DNA from 2 places in the Rhizobium sp. Root1204 genome. Region 1 is predicted to be linked to the other one. Evidence: predicted binding sites of a transcription regulator. Region 1 holds the regulator's gene; the other holds the start of a gene.
The links. Region 1 encodes LexA, which represses DNA repair genes until DNA is damaged. Its sites were predicted from a motif close to TGTTCNNNNTGTGTTCNG; they were not measured.

Region 1 (4,166 bases):
AATCTCGCTTGCCGGCGACGGCCGGCGAGGGGCGAGGTGAATGGCCGAGTTCGGCGAGAAATTCCTGAAGCTGCGATTCGACATAAGGCACGACCGGACCATTCGCCTCAAATCCCCACCAGAGCAGTGAGCCCTGCCATTGAGCAAGCATCAGCCGTGCGGTCACCTCCGGGCGGTTGGCATTCGTAAAACACGCGCTGAGGGCCCCGACCAGCGTTCGCCCCCAGGCTGCACCCCGAGCTCGCAGTTGGGGATCCCGAAAGTCCTCTCGCAACAAACGCAGGCCGTCGGCATAGACGGCAGCGCTGTCACCATAATTTCCCGACAGAGCGGCGAGCAAAGTAACGGCACCTTGCGGTGTCCTAGGGATTGCTTCGCACAGTTGGATCGTCTCGGCGTCCAGCTGGTCCCAGGCATGCAGCAACGCCTGACGCAGCATCGCTGCCTTGGTCGAAAAACGTTGCACCAGTGTTGAGCCGGACAGGCCGCTTGCCTTGGATACAGCGGCAAACGTCGCCGCCTCCGGTCCCTCTGCGTGGATCAGCGTCAGCACCAGATCAAGCAGGTGCTCGTCGGATAACGTGCGTGGCCGCGGCATTATTTTCCCCTTGCGTTCATTTTATTTATGAACGAACGTTCGGTTATTATCAATTCTAAACGAGGAGGACAATACCGTGGTAAGCAACCTGCAAGGGAAAATCGCACTTGTGGCCGGCGGGACGCGTGGTGCTGGCCGTGGCATCGCCGTGGAACTGGGGGCAGCGGGCGCAACCGTCTACGTGACCGGCCGCACGACACGAACCCGGCAATCGGACTATGGCCGCCCGGAAACGATCGAAGAAACCGCTGAACTTGTGACACAGGCTGGTGGTAAAGGCATTGCCGTGCGGGTGGATCATCTCATCCACGCCGAAGTCGAGGCGCTGATCGCCCGCGTCCGCCGCGACGAAAAGCGGCTCGATATCCTCGTCAACGATATCTGGGGCGGCGAGTATTTGACCGAATGGAACAAGCCGGTCTGGGAACACTCGCTTGAAAATGGCCTGAAACTCTTGCGGTTGGCGATCGATACCCATCTGGTCACCGCCCATTACGCATTGCCATTGATGATCGAGAATCCTGGTGGCTTGCTGGTCGAGATGACCGATGGCACGGCGCAATACAATGCCACCCACTACCGGCTCAGCCCGTTCTACGATCTCGCCAAGACCAGTGTCATTCGCATGGCGTGGGCACACGCGCAGGATCTGGCGCCGCATGCAGCGACATCGGTGGCAATCTCTCCAGGCTGGATGCGTTCTGAAATGATGCTCGACATCTTTGGTGTGCGCGAGGAAAACTGGGTGGAGGCGATAAAGGCCCAGCCGCATTTCGTGATTTCCGAAACCCCACGCTTTACCGGCCGCGCCGTTTCATCCCTGGCTGCGGATCCGGAGCGGGGACGCCTCAACGGGCAATCGACCTCAAGCGGCGATCTCGCCAAGATTTACGGCTTTACCGATCTCGACGGATCGCGGCCGGACTGCTGGCGCTACATGACCGAGGTGCAGGATGCCGGAAAACCGGCGGACGCGAGCGGTTACCGGTAGAACATGAAGGCGGGCGCAGAGGGTACGCCAGAAACCAAAAAGGCCTTGCTTTTTCAGCAAGGCCTTTGGAAATTGGCTCCCCGGGCCGGATTCGAACCGGCGACCTGTCGATTAACAGTCGAATGCTCTACCGCTGAGCTACCAGGGATAATCTGCGGCGGTGTGTGCTGCAGAAGTGAGGCTGCTAATACAAATGCTTTTCCGATTTGCCAAGCGGTTTTTCAAAAAAAATGCACAATCTTGTCTGATTGTGGACAACTCCCCATGTGAGAGTTGAAAGCGCTCCGTTGATTTGCCGGGGATAAACCCGCAGGATTGCAGCGTTCGCAGGCGATGGCGGGTGGCCGGACATTTGGCAGGTGGAATTTGATGGCAGAACAGCGGAAAACAAAAAAATTCGGCATCGATGCCCGCGCCCACGAACTCATCATCGGCACGTGGCGTATGCGGCTGCCGCAATCGCGCCTTTTGCGCATTTCCATCGGTGCCGCGCTGATCTTTGGCGGTATTTTGGGTTTTCTCCCGGTTCTCGGTTTCTGGATGATTCCCCTTGGTCTTCTCGTCCTGTCGCACGACCTTGCCTTCGTCCGGCGAAAGAGGCGGCGGCTTTCGGTCTGGTGGGCGCGCAAATGGCCTGCTTCCAGCTAGGAAGCTGGACGTAAGCCCTTCTCCCGATTCGGCAGAGGCTTGCGCCGGATCCGATCCGCTTATCCGCCTGAGCCTGTCTGTGGCGTCGGGTCCTTGTCCGCAGGTGCCATTTGCGCCGGATCGACCGGAGTTTCCTGCGTGGCCGGAGCGCCATTGTTCGGGGCAGGCAGCTTTTCCTCAACCTTGGTCGCAGCGTCGTTGTCTGTGCTTTCGCCAAACACTTCCGCACCGGCCCAGGCGAGCATTGCAAGGACCACGCCGCAGATGAGTACCATCAGCACCGGCCGGCCCAAAAAGCCTTGACGGGCCTGCACGCCGCTCAATTCCACGGTTTTCTGCATATCGGCATCGGAAGCGCGCTCATCGGTGTATTTCGCCATCAAAGCCTCCTCGGACGGCATCCGGAGCAGGCCGTCCATCGCATTGTTTCGAGATAAACCGAAACGGTACCGGCGGCGCAAAGGTTCCAACAGATAGCTTCCCGCGATGAATGGCAGGCGGAATGCTGAGTGGAAAGGAGCCGCTATGCAGCACGATTTTCTGTTGCGTTGAAAACACTCACGAATTTTAGGGACTTGCGGAACACATATGGAACAGATAGTGTTCGTTCTTGATTTGTTTCTAGATTCTGGAGTGATCGTTCATGCTGACCCGCAAGCAACAGGAACTGCTTCTGTTCATTCACGAAAGAATGAAGGAATCGGGCGTACCGCCATCGTTCGACGAGATGAAGGATGCACTGGATCTTGCGTCGAAATCCGGCATTCATCGGCTGATTACAGCGCTTGAGGAGCGAGGCTTCATCCGGCGTCTGCCCAACCGGGCGAGGGCGCTGGAAGTGATCAAGTTACCAGAAGCCTATACCACGAGCCTTCAGCCAAAGCGCGGCTTTTCACCGAGCGTCATCCAGGGCAGTCTTGGTACACAACCGGCACCTGCCGCACCCGTCAAGGCCGCCGCAAACAACGATACCGTCTCCATACCTGTCATGGGCAGGATCGCCGCCGGCGTACCGATCTCCGCGATTCAGAACAATACGCATGATATTTCCGTGCCGCTCGAGATGGTTGGGACCGGTGAGCACTACGCACTTGAAGTGCGCGGTGATTCGATGATCGAGGCGGGCATTCTCGACGGCGACACGGTCATCATCCGCAATACGAACAGTGCCAGCCCCGGTGAAATCATCGTCGCCCTGGTTGATGACGAGGAAGCGACATTGAAGCGGTTTCGCCGCAAAGGCGCCTCGATCGCGCTGGAAGCCGCCAACCCTGCATATGAGACGCGGATTTTTGGACCGGACCGGGTCAAGATACAGGGAAAACTCGTCGGGCTGATCCGCCGTTATCATTGATCTGATATCACTTCAGCTATGGCAGCTTAAAGGAGTGGGGAAGATTGCGTGATTTGTAGACATGGCTGCAAACCTGTCACCGTCCGGCGCGACGATAGTTTTGCCCCCTGAAAGATAATGCCTTAGCGACCTCATGAACCGACCGGAGCACTCTAAATCATGAGTAGCGGCGGAAATAAGGGACATGATTTTTCCTTCAATACGCCCGATTAACGGGCTGTAAGCCTATGAATTTTCAATGCGGCTTGCGCATCGGCAAATGTTGCCGTTCCCCTATCGCACCCTATTTTTGGAACCTATTTAGTAGGATTTCGTTGACCTATCGGCTCTATTCGTGGACGGAACCCAGGAGGCCAATGTGAGAACCGTTTTTACAAAAGTTTTGGTCGTGGCATTGATGGCCACAGTCATTTCGACTGTTCAGGCACCAGCATCGTTGGCCCAATCCTTGGACATATACATCGGACGCGACAGTCCCGCAGTTGAATACAGAGACCGGCGATACAATAATGAGTATCGTCCGCGCAGCAATTGCAGTGAACGGCAGGCAATCCGCCGTGCCTATCAGTACGGAA
Region 2 (4,166 bases), on a different contig from region 1:
CGGACGCGCCGCCGTACCCGGCTTCCACTGAAGCAGTGGACGGATCAGATCCGCCAGACGCTCGAGGATATCGATGCGGACGGCACGCTTTCCAAGGAAACGGAAACCGGCCAGCTTGTAGAACGTGCGCTCGAAGGCCGGATCGGTGACCACCGAGGTGCGGCCGGCGGCCAGAACGGGGATCAGGTCACCGTAGCCGGGCTTGTCGAGGCCGTCGTTCTTCAACGCCCAGAGCAGCGTAATGAGTTCGGCCGGTGCAGGCTTCAACAAAGCCGGCATGAAAATGTGATAGGCGCCGAAGCGGATGCCATGGCGGCGGATCGAGGCGCGCGCCTCCTGATCCAGCGACTTGACGTCATCGGCGACATCGCGGCGGAACATCACGCCGAGATTTTCGACGAGCTGGAAAGCCAGACCCTTGGCGAGACCTTCAAGGTCTTCGGCACGAGAAAGATCGTCGAGCGGCTTCAACACCGTCGAGATATGATGATTGACGAAGCGCTCGATGCGGGCAAGCACATGCTCGCGGGCATTGCCCTGCAATTGCTCGTCGGCAAGCAGCAGCACGCGCGGGCGCATCACATGGTCGCTGGCCGTCAGCCGCGCCACGGGATCGCCGAGCCAACGCACGAGACCATCCGACGACAGAGCCAGATCGGCATTGCCGGCCGCATGCAACCGTGCTGCCCGTGCCTCGAACTCGAGAGCGAGCGCCTTTTGCGCAGCCGCTTGCGCTGCGCGCGCATCGAGACCATCGGTCACTGTCGCCAGCGTGAAACGGAACCCGGCCAATTGTCCCACATGATGACCTTCAACGAAGACATCGCCATTTACACTGATTTCAGCTTCCAACATCGCATTCTCTCTCAGGCGCTTCATGAGCACAGATGTCCTGCGATCAACAAAGCGTTTCGTCAACCTTTCATGTAACGCGTCAGACAATCGATCTTCGATTTCCCGCGTCTTTTCTTGCCAGTGTGTCGGATCGGCAAGCCATCCCGGACGGTTGGACACATAGGTCCATGTCCTGATTTGTGCAATTCTCGCGGACAATGTGTCGATTTCACCATCCGTATGGTCCGCGCGGCGAACCTGTTCGGCCATGAAATCTTCATTCACTGTGCCACGCCGGACGAGATCGGCATAGATCGTCGAAATCAGATCGGCATGCTGCGCCGGCGTTATACGCCGGTAGTCGGGAAGCGCACAGGCCTCCCAGAGCTTTTCTACACGCTCCGGTGTCGTTGCAACACTGGTAACCTCCGGATAGCGCGAAAGATAGTCCAAAGCCTGCTGATCGACCGCCGGCAGGGCCCGTGTGAGCCCGTGGACGGCGGGTGCGGCGTCCAAACTCTTCTTCAGCGCCTGAATGGACGCATAGTTGAGCGACTTCGAGCGCCACTGCAGCACACGGACCGGATCGAACTGATGCGATTCGATCCGGTGAACCAGTTCATTGTCGAACGGCTCGACCCGCGAGGTGACGCCGAAAGTACCATCGCGCAGATGACGGCCGGCGCGGCCGGCGATCTGCGCCAGCTCACCCGGGTTCAGATTGCGGAACTGGTAACCGTCATATTTGCGGTCCTGCGCGAACGCGACATGATCGACGTCCAGGTTGAGCCCCATGCCGATGGCGTCGGTCGCGACCAGATATTCGACGTCACCGGCCTGGTAGAGCGCCACCTGCGCATTGCGGGTGCGCGGCGACAAGGCGCCAAGCACAACGGCGGCGCCGCCCCGCTGGCGGCGGATCAGCTCGGCAATGGCATAGACTTCCTCGGCCGAGAACGCCACGATGGCGGTGCGTTGCGGCAGGCGGGTAATCTTCTTGGAGCCGGCATAGAGAAGCTGCGACAGACGCGGGCGCTCAACGACGGTAATGCCCGGCAGCAGATGCTCAAGGATCGGCCGCATGGTGGAGGCGCCAAGCAGCAGCGTCTCGACGCGGCCGCGCAAATGCATCAGCCGGTCGGTGAAGATATGGCCGCGCTCCAGATCGCCAGCCAGTTGCACTTCATCGATTGCGACGAAGGCCGCCTTGGTCTCGCGTGGCATGGCCTCGACGGTGCAGACCGAGAAGCGCGCCATATGCGGGGTGATCTTCTCCTCGCCGGTGATCAGCGCGACATTGTGGGCGCCGACCTTTTCGACGACGCGCGTATAGACCTCACGCGCCAAAAGGCGCAGCGGCAGGCCGATGACGCCGCTTTCGTGCGCAACCATGCGCTCGATCGCGTAATGCGTCTTGCCGGTATTGGTGGGGCCGAGCACCGCGATCACGCCGCGGCCGCTCAAGATCATCGGTTGGTCAGGCACTTTATCGATCCTGCGCACTTTCAATCTGCGAAGGCCATTCACGGCGTTTCAAAGCCGTTTCAACCGGCGCAGAACACATGCCCACGCGAAAGCACAAACGCAAGGGGCGAGCGGTCATGAAACATGCAAATGGGACATTTGGCCTATATTTCCACCCTCATTCTCCGGATTCTGGAACACTGGTGGAACGAATCAGCGACGAAACGCAGACTCGCCGAGATTCAGGGTTTGTTCACCGCTACATGTTGCATTCATGAGCCAGATTCACACCAGATGCTGAATCACGATTTTCGGAGCCGTTTTTCTTCAAAAATGAACTTTTCAAACCGCAAGCGATAGCAGGGTGATTTTGAGATTCAGAATCCAAATAGCTGAATTGAAAGGAAAGTTTAACCACAAACCGCGAGGTCAGAAATACCCCCTAAATATTAGTAGTAAATGAAATTTGATCAGGAACAAAACAAATACAAATTGCGACGCAGCCGTTTTGTACGCCACTTTATACAGCTTATGGCAGTAGAAATGCCCTTTGCGACGATAGCGGGATCACATTCTTTCGCCAGATTCCGATCCAGGCCAAAACGCGTAGTGGCCACCCTTGCGCCGCGCAAATGGAGATAATCTTCAGAAGCGGGATGTTGCCTGCAAGACGGTGTTGAGGCTCATTTCCGCTGCGGCCGTTAACACATCAACCAAAGCAAGAACGAATCGGAGACGAATCACAGACGCAACTTGTTTCCCTGTTTGTTCACCGCAATATATTGTATAAAATCAAATTGTTAACCATACGAAACCGTGGATAACCCGCAGCACGCAGCCAACCTCGAACCTGTTGCGTTAATCTTTTCCAGCAACGCAAAACGGCGCCCGTGAAGGCGCCGCCAGCAAACAGGAACCAACTTGGTCAGACGAAGAACTGCCCGCCATTGGCCGAAATCGTTGATCCGGTGATGAAACCGGCATCATCGGATGCCAGGAATACCACGATCCGGGCGATTTCATCGGGTTCGCCAAGGCGGCCGACGGGGATTTGCGGGATGATGCGCTCATTCAGCACCTTCTCCGGGATCGCCCGGACCATCTCAGTGCCAATGTAGCCGGGGCAGACGGCGTTGACGGTGATACCCTTGGCAGCGCCCTCCTGAGCCAACGCCTTGGTGAAGCCGAGGTCACCCGCCTTGGCGGCTGAATAGTTGACCTGCCCCATCTGGCCTTTCTGACCATTGATCGAGGAGATGTTGATCACGCGGCCGAAATTGCGGTCACGCATGCCGGTCCAGATGGGATGGGTCATGTTGAAAATGCCCGTGAGGTTGGTATCGATAACCGCGCTCCAGCTTTCCGGCGTCATCTTGTGGAACATGGCGTCCCGGGTGATGCCCGCATTGTTGACCAGCACTTCCACGGGGCCGAGTTCATCCACCACCCGGGCAATTCCCTTGGTGCACTCGGCGTAATCGGAAACGTCCCATTTAAAGGTCGGAATGCCGGTGACTTCGGTGAAAGCCTTGGCCTTCTCGTCATTGCCGGCGTAGTTCGCAGCGACCTTGTATCCGGCCGTCTTCAAGGCGATGGATATCGCGGCGCCAATACCGCGTGAACCACCGGTAACCAATGCTACTCTGCTCATCGTCTCTCCCCCGTTTTCGTTTTGTCTTCACGCTTACGGTTTGCACCGTAACGCAGCTTTCCGGTTCTTGCCGTGGAGTTTGTCCCGGCCCGTGAGCCGGAACGCTCGACTAGCGGGTGATGATCACAGCCGTTCGACACACATGGCGACACCCATGCCGCCACCGATGCACAGCGTTGCCAGCCCCTTGGAGACGCCACGGCGCTTCATTTCGAAC

Region 2: a site for LexA is predicted at 2,492-2,509, ahead of ASC96_RS08840 (helicase-related protein). Genes of this name have one in related genera too.

The regions. Positions count from the first base shown of each region.
Region 1 is NZ_LMCZ01000034.1:396,646-400,811, reverse strand. Features, by position in the region: gene ASC96_RS23225 (TetR family transcriptional regulator) at 1-598, opposite strand, end outside; gene ASC96_RS23220 (SDR family oxidoreductase) at 675-1,589, shown strand; tRNA gene ASC96_RS23215 (tRNA-Asn) at 1,663-1,737, opposite strand; gene ASC96_RS34095 (hypothetical protein) at 1,959-2,237, shown strand; gene ASC96_RS23205 (hypothetical protein) at 2,297-2,617, opposite strand; gene lexA (transcriptional repressor LexA) at 2,881-3,591, shown strand.
Region 2 is NZ_LMCZ01000006.1:277,660-281,825, reverse strand. Features, by position in the region: gene ASC96_RS08840 (helicase-related protein) at 1-2,304, opposite strand, end outside; gene ASC96_RS08835 (beta-ketoacyl-ACP reductase) at 3,224-3,949, opposite strand; gene ASC96_RS08830 (acetyl-CoA C-acetyltransferase) at 4,073-4,166, opposite strand, start outside.